3 regions of the Luteimonas sp. Soil_C_5 genome follow, and region 1 is predicted to be linked to each of the others. Evidence: riboswitches for the same ligand, from Rfam matches in the RefSeq annotation. Region 1 holds a riboswitch; each other region holds the start of a gene.
The links. Region 1 has a riboswitch for cobalamin ahead of btuB (TonB-dependent vitamin B12 receptor). Riboswitches for the same ligand answer to the same signal wherever they lie in the genome.
Positions count from the first base shown of each region.

Region 2: another riboswitch for cobalamin. It lies ahead of metE (5-methyltetrahydropteroyltriglutamate--homocysteine S-methyltransferase); the one in region 1 lies ahead of btuB (TonB-dependent vitamin B12 receptor).
Region 3: another riboswitch for cobalamin. It lies ahead of AC3A5K_RS12865 (ribonucleoside-diphosphate reductase subunit alpha); the one in region 1 lies ahead of btuB (TonB-dependent vitamin B12 receptor).

Region 1 covers NZ_JBDGKA010000001.1:879,553-882,794, forward strand. The annotation lists gene AC3A5K_RS04225 (TMEM175 family protein) at 1-351, opposite strand, end outside; gene AC3A5K_RS04230 (GAF domain-containing protein) at 350-832, shown strand; gene AC3A5K_RS04235 (TfoX/Sxy family protein) at 829-1,200, shown strand; cobalamin riboswitch at 1,285-1,511, shown strand; gene btuB (TonB-dependent vitamin B12 receptor) at 1,640-3,242, shown strand, end outside.
Region 2 covers NZ_JBDGKA010000004.1:258,394-261,635, forward strand. The annotation lists gene metE (5-methyltetrahydropteroyltriglutamate--homocysteine S-methyltransferase) at 1-1,903, opposite strand, end outside; cobalamin riboswitch at 2,103-2,339, opposite strand; gene AC3A5K_RS12975 (oxidoreductase-like domain-containing protein) at 2,386-2,550, opposite strand; gene AC3A5K_RS12980 (MipA/OmpV family protein) at 2,689-3,242, opposite strand, start outside.
Region 3 covers NZ_JBDGKA010000004.1:232,658-235,899, forward strand. The annotation lists gene AC3A5K_RS12855 (mechanosensitive ion channel family protein) at 1-123, shown strand, start outside; gene AC3A5K_RS12860 (hypothetical protein) at 137-931, opposite strand; cobalamin riboswitch at 1,427-1,640, shown strand; gene AC3A5K_RS12865 (ribonucleoside-diphosphate reductase subunit alpha) at 1,828-3,242, shown strand, end outside.

The DNA.
Region 1 (3,242 bases):
AACGTACAGCAGCGCCACCGCGATCAGTGCGAGTCCGAGCGTGGTCACGCGCGCATCGGCCAACCCGGTGCGGCGGCTGAAGCGATGGTGTGACGCCCAGAACATCGCCAGGATCGCGAAGCCGGCGATGAAGGCCGGTGCGCGCCGCAGGGCCTCGTGCAGCTCCGGCATGCTGGCCGGCATCGCGTCGAAGGACACGACCAGCAGCGTCACCGCGAACGCGAACGCGGCATCGACGAACGTCTCCAGGCGCGAGGCCTGCATTCCGCGGAGACGGAAGCCGTCGCCATCGCGCGGCAGGCCATCCAGCCGGTCTGGCCCCTGGGGGGCCGCTGCTACACTCCGCGACATGTTCACCTCATCTGCCCTGACCGGCACCAAGCCCGAACAGTATGCCGCGCTCGCCGCGCAGGCCCGCGGCCTGCTGCATGGCGAAACGGACCGGATCGCGAATGCGGCCAATCTTTCGGCCCTGGTCTACCACGCGCTGCCGGACCTCAACTGGGTCGGGTTCTATCTCTATGACGGCACCGAGCTGGTCGTCGGCCCGTTCCAGGGCCTGCCAGCCTGTGTGCGCATCCCGCTCGACAAGGGCGTCTGCGGCGCTGCGGCGCGCACCCGGCAGACCCAGCGCGTCGATGACGTGCATGCCTTCCCGGGCCATATCGCCTGCGACGGCGCGACCCGGTCGGAACTCGTCGTGCCGCTGTTCGACGGCGCAAAGCTGATCGGCGTGTTCGATCTCGACAGCCCCCTGCCCGCGCGCTTCGACGCCGACGACCAGACCGGGCTGGAAGCCATCGCCGCACTGTTCGTCGAGACGCTGCGGTGAGCCTGTCCGACCTGCGCAACATCGGCCCGAAATCCGCGGCCTGGTTGCGACAGGTGGGCGTGCGCACGCGTGAGGATCTCGAGGCCGCCGGACCACTGGACGCGTTCATGCGCGTGCGCCGCGCCGGCTTCAAGCCCAGCCTCAACCTGCTGTACTCGCTCGAGGGCGCCCTGCGCGGCTGTCACTGGCAGGATGTGCCCGAAGACCGGCGCCATGCACTGGTGCAGGCCGCCGAAGCAGCCATCGCGCAGTTGCCCGACCCGCGTGGCCGCCCCGCGGCGGGACCGGTGACGACGACCGTGCACCAGGCGCCGACCGATGCATCGGACGCGCCGCTCGATCGCCTGTTCGATCGCAACGACGACTGAGCCCTCGTCATGACGCATCGATGCGTCGCGTCGATGGCCACCCGCCTCTTGCGGCGCCCGGGTCCAACGCCGGCGGCTGACGTACAATCCCGCCTGCTTCGAGGTGATCCCCCGGCATTCGTCCGGCGGATTGAAACGGGAAGCCGGTGACGACGGTCGCAATGCGACCTCCATTCCGGCACTGCCCCCGCAACGGTAAGCGTGTACAAGGCGTCGCATCCGCCACTGTGCTCCGGCACGGGAAGGCGCGACGCCCGGGCCCCTGCGGCCCACGCGCGAGTCCGGAGACCGGCCCCGAAGTCCACTGATTGCGATGCGGCGGGCATTGCGGCGGCGTTCCGGGCACCTGGTGTCCGGACGGCAGCCGTGTCCGTCCTGCGCGATCTCCATGACCGAGCCGTCGCATGTGCGTGGGTGCACGTGCGCCAAGGAGACAGCAATGCCGTTCCGTACCCTGACCGTGGCGATCGTCGCCGCCCTTGTCTCGCCCGTCGTCGGCGCGGCGACTGCCGCCGATTCGCGCGAACTCGACACCGTGCTCGTCACCGCCAACCGCAGCGCAAGCACGCTCGGCGACACCATCGTGCCGGCCCAGGTCATCGACCGCGCCGAAATCGAACGCACCCAGGCGCGCGACCTGCCCGAACTGCTGCGCGGTCGCGCCGGCATCCAGATCGGCAACTCCGGTGGTCCAGGCAAGCAGACCTCGATCTTCATGCGCGGCAGCGAATCCGACCATGTGCTGGTGCTGGTCGATGGCGTGCGCATCGGTTCGGCGACCGCCGGCCTCGCCGCATTCCAGGACATTCCGGTCGACCAGATCGAGCGGGTCGAAATCGTCCGCGGTCCGCGCTCCAGCCTCTACGGCTCGGAAGCCATCGGCGGCGTCATCCAGATCTTCACCCGCCGCAACACCGGCGCGATCAGCCCGCACGCGCGCATCGGCGTGGGCAGCCATGACCTGCGCGAAGCCAGCGCCGGCATCGGTGGCCGCGCCGGCCGCGGCTGGTTCGGCGTCGATGCCGCATTCCAGCGCACCGACGGCATCGACGCCTGTCGGGGCCGCGGTCCATTGAACGGCGACTTCGGCGCCGGTTGCTCGGTCGACGAGCCCGACCGCGACGGCTACCGCAATCTGTCGCTCAATCTGCGTGGCGGGGTGGAACTCGCCGACGGTCTCAGCCTCGAAGGCAACGCGCTGCATGCCGACGCCTTCAACGAATATGACGGTGGCCCCTTCGGCGGCAACGAAGCCGACATCGTGCAGCAGGTCGTTGGCGGCAAGCTGACCTACGCCCCATCGGACGCTGTGCGTCTGACCGCGCAGGCCGGTCGCAACTACGACAAGGCAAAGAACTACTACCGCGACCAGGACACGCTGGAACGCAGCGACGTCAGCCGGTTCGACACCCGGCGCGACACCGCCTCGTTGCAGGCCGACATCGGCCTTGCGCCGATGCAGCGGTTTACGCTCGGCTTCGACTGGATGTCCGACAACGTCGAAAGCACGACCGATTACGCTTTGACCTCGCGCGACAACTTCGCCGTGTTCTCCGATTACACGGCACGCTTCGGTGCGCACCGCGTGCAGGCCGGTGTGCGTCACGACGACAACGAGCAGTTCGGTGGCCACACCACCGGCAGCCTCGGTTGGGGTCTGGACCTCGACCACGGCCTGCGTCTCAACGCCAGCGCCGCGACCAGCTTCAAGGCGCCGACGTTCAACGATCTCTACTTCCCGTGGGGCAGTGGCAATCCGGATCTCGAGCCCGAACGTGCGAAGACCGCCAACCTCGGCCTCGCGCAGTACGGCGACAACTGGAACTGGTCGATCAACGCGTTCGAAAGCCGCGTCGACGATCTGATCTTCCTCGACAGCAACTTCGTCCCGCAGAACATCCAGGAAGCCCGCATCCGCGGCGCCGAACTGACGTTCGCGACCACGCTCGCCGGCTTCGACCTGTCGACCGAACTGAGCCACGTCGATCCGCGCGACCGCAGCGACAACGCCAACAACGGCAACCTGCTCGCCCGTCGTGCGC
Region 2 (3,242 bases), on a different contig from region 1:
CCGATGCGCTGATGCGGAAGCTCTCGACGGCCCAGTCCAGGTACGCCGCCCAGTCCTCGCGACGCAGCGGCAGGCCTTCGCGCAGCGCCGGCTCGTCGATCTGGATCACGCCGATGCCGGCCGCTTCGAGATCCAGCACTTCGTCGCGCAGCGCGAGCGCGATCTGCCGGCAGGTGGCGGCGCGCGGCTGGTCGTCGCGGACGAAGGACCACTGCAGGATCGTCACCGGTCCGGTCAGCATGCCCTTCATCGGCCGCTCGGTCAGCGACTGCGCGTAGCGCGACCAGCGCACCGTCATCGGCGCGGGTCGCGCGACGTCGCCCCAGATCAGCGGCGGTTTCACGCAGCGCGAGCCGTAGCTCTGCACCCAGCCGAGCTTGGTGAAGGCGAAGCCGTCGAGCTGCTCGCCGAAGTACTCGACCATATCGTTGCGCTCGAACTCGCCGTGTACCAGCACGTCGAGGCCCAGCGCCTCCTGTGCGCGCACGCAGCGTTCGGTTTCGGCGGCGATGAAGGCGTCGTAATCGGCGTCGGCCAGCGTGCCGGACTTGTGCGCCGCGCGTGCCTCGCGCACTTCGTGGGTCTGCGGGAAGGAGCCGATCGTGGTGGTGGGGAACGCCGGCAGCGGACGCAAGGCGTCCTGCGCCGCACGCCGGATGTGGAACGGCGATGCGCGGCGCCCATCCCCGGGCGCGACCGCGGACACGCGCGCGGCGACATCATCGCGATGCACGCGCGGGGACCGGCGGCGGGCGTCCACATCGGCGCGCGCCTGCGCGAGGCGTGGTTCCGCCGCGTCCGCATCGGCCACGGCGTCGGCCAGCAGGCGTAGTTCGCCGAGCTTCTGCACCGCGAATGCGAGCCAGCTGCGCAGTTCGGCATCCAGCGCCTTCTCCTGCGCGAGGTCCACCGGCACGTGCAGCAGCGAACACGAGGGCGCGAGCTGCACCGGATCGGCGCCGCGCGCCTCCACGGCGTAGCGCGCGAGCACCAGCGCCTCGTCCAGTCGCGTACGCCAGATATTGCGGCCGTCGACGAGGCCCAGCGACAGCGTGTGACCGGCCGGCAATGCGCGCAGCACGGCATCGAGCTGCGCGCGGCCGCGCACCAGATCCACGTGCAGACCGTCGACCGGCAGCGATGCGGCGAGGTCGAGATTGTCGTCGAGCGCACCGAAGTAGGTCGCCAGCAGCAGCTTCGGCCGGGGGCTGCAGGCGAGCGCCGCGTAGGCGCGGCGATACGCGTCCCGCGTGGCGACGTCGAGATCCAGCACCAGCGCCGGCTCGTCGATCTGCACCCAGTCCGCGCCCGCGTCATGCAGCCTGCCCAGCAGTTCGGCATAGACCGGCAGCAGGCGCTCGAGCAGTGCGAAGCAATCGCTGCCATCGGTGGTCTTCGACAGCCACAGCAGCGTGACCGGACCGATCAGCACCGGCCGCGTTTCGATGCCGGCGGCTTTCGCTTCGAGATATTCGCGCACCGGCTTGTCGTCGCGCAGCGCGAAGGTCTGGCCGGCATGCAGCTCGGGGACGATGTAGTGGTAGTTGGTATCGAACCACTTGGTCATCTCGAGCGCGTGCAGATCGGTGCCGCCGCGTTGATGCCCGCGCGCGAGGGCGAAGTAGCCGGCCAGCGGATCGGCATCGGCCAGTGCGCGATAGCGATCGGGAATGGCATCGACGCAGAACGCCGCGTCGAGCACCTGGTCGTAAAGCGAGAAATCGTTGCTGGGTGGAACGTCCACACCCGCCTCGCGTTGCAGCGTCCAGTGCCGCAGACGCAGGGTGCGGGCGATGTCCTGCAACGCCGCGGCGTCCACGCCGCGCCAGTGGGCCTCGACCGCGCGCTTGAGTTCGCGGCGCGCGCCGATGCGGGGAAAACCGAGATTGCCGATCTGTGTCATGTGCTGTGCTCCTCAATGCGCTGGATGCTTGAGGCACGAAGGACCGCACGCCGCGACCCGGGGGCCACGGACAGCGCAGGCGACCTTCGCCCCCTCGGGCGAACCGGGCCTGCGCGCGGACATGCGGGATCGACCACGCGCTGCGTGGCACGACACCGATCACCTCCCCGCGGAGGTCCAGGTCGAACGTCCACGCGGTCATGCGCGGACGGCCAGGGCAGGTCTTCGGGCTCATGGACGGGCCACGTACGTGGCGGGCCTACTGTCCGTCGCTTCCCGGCCCGTGCGGGCGCCAGTGCGATGACGGAGGTCGTTTCCAATTACCGCTGCGGGGCAGCGCCGGAATTGCCACGGACGGACCGCGGCGCACCGGCTTCCCTTTTAATCCATCGCCATATCGCGATATAGAGATGGAACCAAGGCCCGGCGAAGGTACGCCGCGCGTGGGGACAGGTCAATACGGCCCGCGGCGGGCCGTCCGCTCAGCCGGCATCCGGATGGCGCAGGCGCCACGCGGCCAGCTGCTCGCGGTAGTACTGCAGCTCTTCGGCGTAGGTGTCATGCACGCAGACCGCGCAGCCGCTGTCGCAGCAGTCGCTGGGCAAGGGCGGCTCGGGCGGCAGCGGCTTCGGATCGGGGTCGGACACCGGCGACGGACTCGTCAAAGCGGGGGCGCCGATGATGCCGGGCCGGGCGCGGCGCGGCCAGCCGTCGCTGCGACGACGGTCAGCCAAGTGCCTACGCAGCACGGCAACCGGGGCCGGTCGCCGCGTGCGGACCGCGGGTCAGAAGCGATAGCTGACGCCGGCAAACAGCGAAGGCACGCCGTCGGCGCCGCGCTCCAGCAACGGGCTGTCCGTCAGCTCGTCGGGCAGCAGGCGATAGCTGGCGCCGCCGATGAAGCTCCAGCGTTCGCCGAGCGGACGCATGGCAGCCACGCTGACCGAGGGCACGACGGCCGAGCCGGGGTTGTAGCGGGTCACGCCGCGCGCGACTTCGGCATCCAGCGTGCCGAAGTAGTAGTTGGTCAGATCCTTCGACAGCCAGCGCACGCCGGCGCTGGGCAGCAGCGTCCAGGCGCCGGACCGCAGCATGTAGGTGTATTCGACGCCGAACTCGTGACCGCCGCTGGTATCGGTGACATCGGCCAGGGCCTGCACGCGCACGCGGCCGAAGCTGCCCGACCACGAGGCGCCGATGCCGGCATCGAGGCCATGGTCGCGATCGTCGAGCAGGCGCGCGTCGAGCCCGTTGCCGGCCAGGCCCGACGTGCTGAGATCGTCGATGTCGAAGCCGTCGAGACGCGCGGACACGAGCGCGTCGAGCTGGAACGCGCCGG
Region 3 (3,242 bases), on a different contig from region 1:
GGCACGATCCGCAGCGCCCTCGTCGGCCGCGTCTACGACGCCCTGCTCGCGCGCGGCATCGGCCTGGCGCATGCGGCGGCGACGGTCTATCCGCCGCCACCGCCCGGTCCCGCGAACGCCTGACCGCGGCGCCGCGTCAGCGGCAGTTGGACGCGTCGACGCCGCGAATCGATTCGATGCGGCCGTTGCCCGTCGCCACGTGCACGCACTCGCGCGAGCGCGCGTTCCACCAGGTCACGACGGAGCGGCCGTCGCGCTGCTGCGCGTCGCGATCGGTGAAGCCGCGCGCGCGCAGTTCGGTGTCGGCACCGGCCGCGCGGGCGCCGACCAGATCGTCCAGCCGGCTGCTGCCCGCGCCCCCCGTGTTGCCCGACTGCCACGGCACCTGGGCCGAGCGTTCGCGCAGGCCGACGCCGTAGCCGTCGCTGTAGGCGCCGCTGTCCTGCTCGGCCCGGTAGCCGTGCAGCGCGTCGCGGTAGCCGCGCTCGTAGTCGGCCTCGTGGCGCGGATCGTCGTTGTGGTCGCCGTCGTCGTGGTGATGCGCCTGGTGGGCCAGCGCGGCGATGCCGAGAATCGCCGCTGCCGCAATTGCCGCCTTGGCGCCGTCGCTCATGCCCTCGCGATGCCCATCGCCCGCCTGCTGCCCGCAATCCGGCGCCGGCGTGGTGACCACGGAAACCACCCGGCCGCTGTCGCTGCGCACCATCACGCAACGGCGGTCGCGCGCGTGCCACCAGCTGCTGTAACCGTCCGAGCCCGACTGGCGGACATACCCGCGCGCGCCCAGGGTGCGCGACGCGCTGCGGTCGTCGAGGCCCTGGACATCGCCGAGGCCGGGGGCGGGATCCTGCGCGGACACCAGCGGCGACGCGAGCAGGGCGGACAGCGACAGCGTGGCAGCGGCCAATGCACTGCGACGGATACGGGACATGAGGCACCTCCGGATGTGCCGGCCGGGCTGGCCGCGCTCGGCGCAGCGTGCGCCGGAATTCGTTCAGGGGGTGTGGCGGCGTCGCGGTTTTCGAACGGTCGATGCAGGCGTGCGGATGGCGCCGCCCGGTCGTCGGTCGCAGCCCCCCGCGGAGGCCGGTCCTGTCCAGCCTGCAGACACCGGTCCGGATACCGGCCGGAACCCGACCCCACGGATCCGGTGTCCGCAGGGCCTGGAGGGCGGCGGCCCTTGGACCAGCCTGACCTGGTGGGGGTTTCCCCGTCCTTCAGCCGGTCCGCGATGCGCCGGCCCTTGGACCTGAACCTCTGGCCCGGGCGCGGTGGACACACCGGAAACACCCCTCGGGCACTTGCTCTTCGCACCCCGATCTGCATGCCCGGGGCCATCCGCAGGACTTGACGAACCCGGATTCCCGTCCTGAAGCGGCCTGCCGCATCTTCACTACATTTAGCGTTGACGCTGCCGACCACCCCCACTATCTTGGGCCGGGTCGGTTCCGCAGCCCCGCAAGGACGGCGGATTCAAAGGGAAGCCGGTGACGCCTTGCGCCATTCCGGCACTGCCCCGCAGCGGTAATTGGGAACGAGCCCGCCAACAGCACTGGAGCGATCCGGGAAGCGGCGGGCGAGGCGAAGGCGCTGCCTTCATACCCATGAGTCCGAAGACCTGCCGACAGCCGCGCGAAAGCACGACGCGCGGTGCCGGCTGCGGAATCTCCGGGGGGAGAGGGCCGGCGGAGCGGATTGCGATGGCGCCTGCGCCCGATCGCGATTCCTGCGACGCCGCCCGACCACTCTGGGCCTTCCGTGGCCGCCGGACCCCGACGCGGGCGGGGACGGTGGTGTGCGCGAATGCACTGGACAGAAGGACACCGCATGACCAGCCACGAGACCGTCGCGACCAAGACCCCGGCCGCCGCCGCAGACGCCACACCCGACACCGCCACCGCACCTGCCACACCCACCATTTCCGTTGCGCCACCCGCCGTCGAGCCTGACGACGATGTGCCGCCACCCCCGAGTGCCGCCATGAACACCGCGATTGCAGAAGTCACCGACGCCGATGCCGGCGTCTCCAACTGGATCACCAAGGAAGCCGGCAACCGCCGGATCCCGTACGACCGTGCGCGCCTGGAGCGCAGCATCGACCGCACCCATGCCGAGTTCCCGCAGCTCGACATCGTCGACTACAAGCGCAGCGTGTTCGGCTTCGTCGAGCGCAAGGACGCCGTCAACGCCGACGACCTGGTCGACCATCTGATCCGCGAGGCCGAAGCCCGCGTCGATGTCACTGCGCCGGAGTGGGAATTCTTCGCCGCCCGCCTGTACCTGCACCGCCTGTACAAGCGCGCCAGCCGCAACCGCTTCTACGACGCCGAGCAGAAGTACGGCTCCTACGTCGGCCTGCAGGAATCGCTGGCCGACCGCACCATCTATTCCAACGACATCCTGCGCGCCTATTCCAAGGAAGAACTGCAGGAAGCCGGACGCATGATCGAGCCCGAGCGCGACAGGCTGTTCGCCTACAACGGCCTGTACCTGCTGGCCACGCGCTACCTCGCCACCGACACCTCGCGCGCCGTGTTCGAGCTGCCGCAGGAGCGCTGGCTGACCATCGCCCTGTACCTGATGCAGAACGAGACCAAGGGCGGCCGCGAGCGTCGCATGCAGCTCGTCGGCGAGGCCTACTGGGCGCTGTCGAACCTGTACATGACCGTGGCCACGCCGACGCTGCAGAACGCCGGCAAGGTCGGCGGCCAGCTGTCGTCGTGCTTCATCGACACCGTCGACGATTCGCTGCAGGGCATCTACGACTCCAACACCGACATCGCCCGCGTCTCCAAGGGCGGCGGCGGCGTGGGCGCGTACATGGGGTACGTGCGCTCGTCGGGTTCGGCCATCCGCGGCGTGCCCAATTCGTCCGGCGGCGTGGTGCCGTGGATCAAGCAGCTCAACAACACCGCCGTGTCGGTGGACCAGCTGGGCCAGCGCAAGGGCGCGGTCGCGGTCTACCTCGACATCTGGCACCGCGACATCGAGAACTTCCTCGACCTGCGCCTCAACAACGGCGACCAGCGCCTGCGCGCGCATGACGTGTTCACTTCGATCTGCATCCCCGACATCTTCATGGAAGCCGTCGAACGTCGCGGCGACTGGTACCTGTTCGACCCGCACGAGGTCCACAAGATCAAGGGCTGGCACCTGCAGGATTTCTTCGACGAGAAGAAGGGTGACCCGAACGGCAGCTTCCGCCGCAAGTACGAGGAAGTCGTGGCCGACGAGCGCATCTC